Regions from separate parts of the Desulfallas thermosapovorans DSM 6562 genome, predicted to be linked through region 1. Evidence: a T-box and tRNA genes for the amino acid it is inferred to sense, from the RefSeq annotation. Region 1 holds a T-box; the other holds one or more tRNA genes.

Region 1 (3,408 bases):
TAATTTTCTTTCCGCCTTGTCCAGGGAGATAATGGTCTCACCCTTAGCCGCCCGGCGCACAATAATATGGCCGTCTTTAAGCTTGTGATAATCAAAGGCGTGCATGGGCTGGCCGGTTTCCATCATTACATAGTTGGTCACGTCCACCACATTACTGATGGGGCGCACACCCGCTGCTCGCAGCCGCTGCTGCATCCACACAGGTGACGGCCCCACTTTGACGTTTTTAAGCAGCCGGGCCACATAACGGCGGCATAGATCGGGATCATCTATATCAATCTGCACCCTGTCCTCCGGCCCGGGGGGAATGGTGGAAAAGTCAGCGCTGGGCAGCTTGAGAGGCTTTTGCAAAATGGCCGCCACTTCCCGGGCCACACCAAGCATGCTCATGCAATCGCCCCGGTTTGGGGTAAGCTCCAGCTCCATTATTACATCATCCAGGCCGATTAACGGCTTCACATCGACACCCACCGGCGTACCGGCGGGTAATATCATAATCCCGTGCCGCTGGTCATCAGGCAGCATATCCGGGTCCAGGCCCAGTTCATCTCCGGAACATAGCATACCCCGTGATTCCACACCGCGCAGCTTGGCCTTTTTAATGGTCAAACCGCCGGCCAGTTTGGCACCCACCACAGCCACGGGGACTACCTGGCCCTCCCGAACATTGGTGGCTCCGGTGACAATCTGGGTCTGTTCCCCTTCACCCACTTCCACCTGGCAAATCACCAGCTTGTCCGCATTGGGGTGAGCATCTATTTTAAGTATTTTACCTGTGTAAACCTTTTCAATACCCTTGCCGGGCTCTTCCATACCTTCCACCGCCAGGCCCGCCAGGGTTAAGGACTCGGCCAGCGCCTCAGGGGCAACGTCAATATCCACATACTCCTGCAGCCATTTAAAGGAAACGCGCAAAGTCTATACCTCCTCAAATGCTATTGGGTTATCTACACTTGTAAGTCACGTGAAATGAATATAAGCATAACCACTAAATATTTGCTTATTGATATATATCATTTATTATAGGTTTATAAAACTTTAAGCCTGACCCCTTAAAACTGCGCTAAAAATCTCAGGTCGTTCTCGAACAGGAGGCGCAGGTCGTCGATACCGTATTTGAGCATGGTAATGCGCTCTACACCCATGCCGAAGGCAAAGCCCGAGACTTCTTCGGGGTTATAGCCGGACACTTCCAACACCCGGGGGTGCACCATGCCGCAGCCCAGTATTTCCAACCAGCCCGACTGGGAACAAACCCGGCAGCCCCGGCCGCCACACATGACGCAGGATATATCTACTTCGGCGCTGGGCTCGGTGAAGGGGAAGAAACTGGCCCGGAACCGGGTTTTGGTGCTGGAACCGAACATTTTTTCCACAAACACCTGTAGCGTGCCCTTTAAATCAGCAAAGGTCACCCGCCGGTCCACCACCAGGCCTTCCACCTGGTTGAACATGGGTGAGTGGGTGGCATCGTCATCCCGGCGATAAACCCGCCCCGGGGCGATAATGCGCACCGGAAGCCCGGGGGTGGTTCGCTCCATTGTACGCACCTGCACCGGAGAGGTGTGGGTACGCAGCAGTATTTCGGGGTTTATAAAAAATGAATCCTGCATGTCCCGGGCCGGGTGGTCCTTGGGAATATTAAGGGCCTCGAAGTTATAAAAATCCGTTTCAATTTCCGGGCCTTCCTCAATGGTGTAACCCATGCCCAGGAAAATATCTTCAATCTCCTCCTGAATAACGGTGAGAGGATGTTTACGCCCCATCATCAAGGGGGTGCCGGGTAGCGTTACATCAATTTTTTCCATCTCCAGCCGTATGATCTTTTGTTTTTCTTTAATTTCAGCGGTGCGCCGCTCCAGTATATCTTCTATTTGAGAACGCACTTCATTGGCCAGCTGGCCTATTCTCGGCCGTTCTTCAGCAGAAAGGGCACCCATACCCCGCAGCACACCTGTAAGCAATCCCTTCTTACCCAAAAAGCGCACCCTGATTTCATTTAACTCCTCCAGCCGGCTGGCCTGGGACAACACTTGCCGGGCATCGGACAAAATATTTTTCAATTTTTCCTGCATAAAACAAATCCTCCTCTGGAGAAATAACAATTACTCCTATTATTACCACCTTATGTAGACAAAATAAAAAACCGCCCCAAGGGACGGATTAATCCGCGGTACCACCCTAATTTTGTGCATTAAAGCTCAACCACTCTAAACCCGGGCCAAGGCATTTTCGGCCCGGACCCGGTAACGGCGGGAATCCGGCTACACCTACTGGAAATACGTTCAGCTGCAGTTCCGGGGTGAATCTAAGCGGATTGCACTTGATGAGGCTCCCAGTCCATGACCCCGTCTCCCTGTAAGGCAAATAGCCGCTTACTTATCCCCTTCATTACCTTTGGCTTATCTATACTGCATTAGTGGACAGCTAATCTTCTGTAAAGCATATACGCCCGGATGGAACCCGTTGCTTCAAACAGCCTCCAAAAAAATTCGGCGGTTAAAAACACTTAACCACAACCTTTCCATATTTTTTGGGGACCTTTATTAAAACAGATTATATCACATGGCTGTATTGAAAACAAGAATTTTAACGGGTTCTCTGGCGCACGGCCTCATAAAGCATAATTCCGGCCGCCACTCCGGCGTTCAGTGATTCGGCCCGTCCCGGCATGGGTATACGCACCCTTTCCCCGGCCGCCCGGCACACCAGAGCTGACACGCCATCGGCCTCGCTGCCCACCACCAGTACCACCCGGCCGGTCAAGTCACACCGGTGGATAAGCTTGCCGGCAGCGGGTTCACCCACCACCAGTTTCCAACCGGCCTCTTGCAGCCGGGGCAGCAGGCTTTCCAGGTCCGGCACCGGGTACAGGGGTACATGGAAAATCGACCCCATAGTGGAACGCAGGGTTTTAGTGTTGTACGGGTCCACAGAACCCTTCATGATCAGCACTCCGCCCGCCCCGGCGGCATCAGCGCAGCGGATAACGGTACCCAGATTTCCCGGGTCCCGGAGGCCATCCACCAGCACCAGCAAGTCCCTGCCTTCCGCAGCCCAAACCCGTGGATCCATATCCCCCATCGCCGGCACACAAGCCACCGCCAGCAGTCCCTGGGGAGACTGGGTATCGGCCAGTTCTCGGAATAGTTTATCATCCACGGCCAGTAAAGGCACACCCCGCCGATGCAGTTTATCCAGCAACCGGCCGGCCCGCGCCTGGCCGGCGGTGCCACCGGTGTAAAGCACCAGTTCCAGCGGCCAGTCCACCTGCACCGCTTCCTCCAGGAAACGGACTCCTTCAATGATAAATTTTCCTTCTTGCTCCCTGAACTTGCGACGGGCCAGGCGGCGCACATATTTTATATGGGGATTTTGCTTACTTTGCAGCATCGGTTATGCTCCCGG
Region 2 (3,408 bases), on a different contig from region 1:
ACAAGGGTATTGAAAAGGTAGTGCACGTGGAGATTGACCAGATGGTCATAGATGTAGCTAAAAAATTCTTTCCCGAATTGAGCTCGGGTTTCAATGACCCCCGGGTGGAAATAGTGGTGGATGACGGCATAAAACACGTTAAGGAAAACAAAGGTGTTTACGATATGATTATCGTTGACTCCACCGACCCGGTGGGACCGGCGGTGGGCCTTTTCAGCGAAGAATTTTACCGCAGTGTATTCGAAGCGCTGACCGGGGACGGATTGTTCGTGGCCCAGACCGAATCGCCCTTCTTTAACAGCGAGCTTATTACCCGGGTGAACACCACCATCAGTGGTATATTCCCGGTGACCAGGCTGTTTTGGGCGGTGGTACCCACTTATCCCGGCGGTTACTGGACATTTACCATGGGTTCCAAGAAACATGACCCGCTGGCGGTGGATGTGGACAAGGATAAAATTGAGGCCCTTGGGACCAAGTGGTATTCGCCCGAGGTGCACCGCACCGCCTTTGTTCTGCAGCCCTTTGTCAAAGAATTATTGCCGCGCTGAATAACACTATGCCGCCGTGCCCGTTCCATTGAAAAACCGGTCCGGCGGTGTTATTTAGACATCCATGTTGCCAACGCGGAACCAGCAGGGGATGAAAATTACCTAACAAGCTTCACCTCACATTAGGAAAGGGGATACACCTGCTCAAAGCCCGGGTATTTCTCCGGGGAAAGGAGTATCCCCGGCAAATGGAGTTTAAAGGCGATAAACTCGAAATAAGTGTGACTAAGGTTTAGTGGTCGGGGGACACACCTCCTGCGGAGGAATGTCCCCAACGTACGGGTCAAAATCCCATCTGAACCGTTTTCTATACTGGCGATACCTGTGGGGGTGGTTGCGCTGCACGAGTTTTTGGAAAGCTGCGGTGGCTTTATGGGGGCCGGTAATGATTACCGTTCCGCGCGCCTGGTGCTGGTGGGTGCGCCCATGGATTTTACCGTTAGCTTCAGGCCGGGCACCCGCTCAGGCCCCCGGCGCATCCGTGAAGTTTCGGTGGGGTTGGAGGAGTACAGCCCTTATCTGCAGCGGGATTTAAAGGATTATTGTTATTACGACGCCGGCGACGTGGTGCTGCCCTTCGGGCACGTGCCCCAGAGCTTGAACCGGCTGGAGAGTGTAGTGGGCCAGTTGCTGGCGGACGGTAAATTCCCGCTGGTTTTGGGCGGGGAGCATTTAATCGCCCTGGCGCCGGTGAAGCAAATGGCCCGGGCTTTTCCGGGCTTAAATGTGCTGCATTTTGACGCCCATGCCGACCTGCGGGAGGATTACCTGGGAGAAAGCCTGTCCCATGCCACCGTGATGCGCCGGGTGGCGGAAGTGGTGGGGAGCCGTAACCTTCACCAGTTCGGTATCCGTTCCGGCACTGCCGGTGAATTCGCCTATGGGCGGGAGAATACCGGGTTTTATCCATTTGAAATTCTTACCCCGCTACAGCAAGTCGTTGACCGGTTGCATGGCTGCCCGGTATATGTTACCCTGGATATTGACGTAGTAGATCCCGCCTTTGCGCCGGGTACCGGAACCCCTGAACCGGGCGGGTGCAGTTCTGCGGAAATAATGGCGGCGCTGCACATGCTTAAGGGGTTGAACGTGGTGGGTATGGATCTGGTGGAGGTTTGCCCGGTTTATGACCAGTCCGACCGCACTTCGTTGCTGGCGGCCAAGCTGGTACGGGAAGCAATTTTACTGTTCGGCGGTTAGAACAATAAAATGAGCCCAATGAAAAAAAATCTATTTGACATGAAAGCAATTTTTTTGTATACTTAACATTGTCAGCGGGCCGGGTGCCTTAAGGAAACCGGTTCGGGACAAATGCGGAGCTGTGGTGTAGCGGTCTAACATGTCGGCCTGTCACGCCGAAGATCGCGGGTTCGATTCCCGTCAGCTCCGCCAATACAAGCCACGATAGCTCAGTTGGTAGAGCAGAGGACTGAAAATCCTCGTGTCGCTGGTTCGATTCCGGCTCGTGGCACCATATGCGGAAGTAGCTCAGTGGTAGAGCATCGCCTTGCCAAGGCGAGGGTCGCGGGTTCGAATCCCGTCTTCCGCTCCATTTTATTTAAACAGCAATCATGGCGACATAGCCAAGTGGTAAGGCAGAGGACTGCAAATCCTTTATTCCCCGGTTCAAATCCGGGTGTCGCCTCCAATTTTTCAAAAAAGCTGAGGAACGAGTGTCCCCAGCTTTTTTGTTTTTTCTTATTGATGGTCCAAAATAGCCCTTACGTGATACTTGACATGGCAAATTGCAAAGGATAAAATCAAATACATAAAAACTGAACGGCGTTCATTTTATGAATTGGCCCTATTTTACGTTGGTCCACAGGATCCGGGGCAACGGGCTTGCGAAAGTAAATTGCGTAAGGCGGAGATAGGATTGATATATCAACAAAAAAAAATCCATTTAAAGAGTACATTATCATTTTGGCGTAATTTTGAAAATGAAGAGCGTGTTTTTTTTTATAACCCTTTGGAACAGGAACTTGTTATTGGGGCAAAGCGTGTAAAAAACTTTAAAGCGGGGGAAAGCCATCTTCAATTTCCCTATATATTTTCCACGAGAACCTTCTTGCCAACAGTCAAAGATCAAAAATGGGCCGGGATGGGCAATGAATCAATTGCCTTTGAATATTATCTTGTTGAAAAGAACGGTCGGCAAACCCTTTATTACTATCAAGATTGGTTTGGCATTCAAGACATTAGAGATGAGGAACCTGTATCCCGTAGACATGTTTACGAGATACTTACTGATGATTACGAAGAATGGCGGGTGCTGTTTAATAATGTCAAACAAGAAATATTATCGGGAAAGGTAAAAAAGGTTGTAATTTCCCGGGAAGTTAAAATTGAATGCGAGTCCTTCGTATCCATAGAAAGCCTGCTTAAAAATCTTTTAAAGAAAAACCCAAACTGCTTTGTTTTTGCATATTGCAAGGAGGGTAAAACTTTTCTGGGTGCTACACCCGAAGTTCTTGTGCGAAAAGAAAAAGAGCAGATCACCAGCTATGCCCTGGCCGGAACCATCGCGCGCAGTGAACAACTAGCGGATGAAAACCAAAAATCACTGCTGCTAAGCGATCCCAAAAACCGTCATGAACATCAAGTTGTACTTGATTACATAGTCAATGTGATGAAAACGTTTAACGGCGAAGTGACCATTGGAGAGACCAATATTTTGACGCTCAAAAATCTACATCATTTGCAAACATACATCAAAGCAAAGGCAGGGGATAACAGTTCTCTGATGGATTGGGTTGCACGGTTACACCCGACGCCTGCTTTAGGAGGATACCCGGTGCGTGATGCATTGGAAATAATTGCCCGCTTTGAAAAACATGAGCGGGGATTGTATGCTGCT

What was found. A T-box is a leader RNA that pairs with one kind of tRNA and senses whether it is charged. The one in region 1 lies ahead of pheS (phenylalanine--tRNA ligase subunit alpha), so its partner is inferred to be a tRNA-Phe.
Region 2: it has a tRNA-Phe gene. The T-box ahead of pheS (phenylalanine--tRNA ligase subunit alpha) is inferred to sense a tRNA for this amino acid. The anticodon was not compared.

What each region holds. Positions count from the first base shown of each region.
Region 1 is NZ_VNHM01000014.1:57,703-61,110, reverse strand. It holds gene pheT (phenylalanine--tRNA ligase subunit beta) at 1-915, opposite strand, end outside; gene pheS (phenylalanine--tRNA ligase subunit alpha) at 1,053-2,075, opposite strand; T-box leader at 2,152-2,401, opposite strand; gene LX24_RS11820 (YqzL family protein) at 2,417-2,509, opposite strand; gene LX24_RS11815 (TrmH family RNA methyltransferase) at 2,590-3,393, opposite strand.
Region 2 is NZ_VNHM01000017.1:21,460-24,867, reverse strand. It holds gene speE (polyamine aminopropyltransferase) at 1-551, shown strand, start outside; gene speB (agmatinase) at 891-1,751, shown strand; tRNA gene LX24_RS12600 (tRNA-Asp) at 1,867-1,943, shown strand; tRNA gene LX24_RS12595 (tRNA-Phe) at 1,950-2,025, shown strand; tRNA gene LX24_RS12590 (tRNA-Gly) at 2,029-2,103, shown strand; tRNA gene LX24_RS12585 (tRNA-Cys) at 2,125-2,199, shown strand; gene LX24_RS12580 (isochorismate synthase) at 2,428-3,408, shown strand, end outside.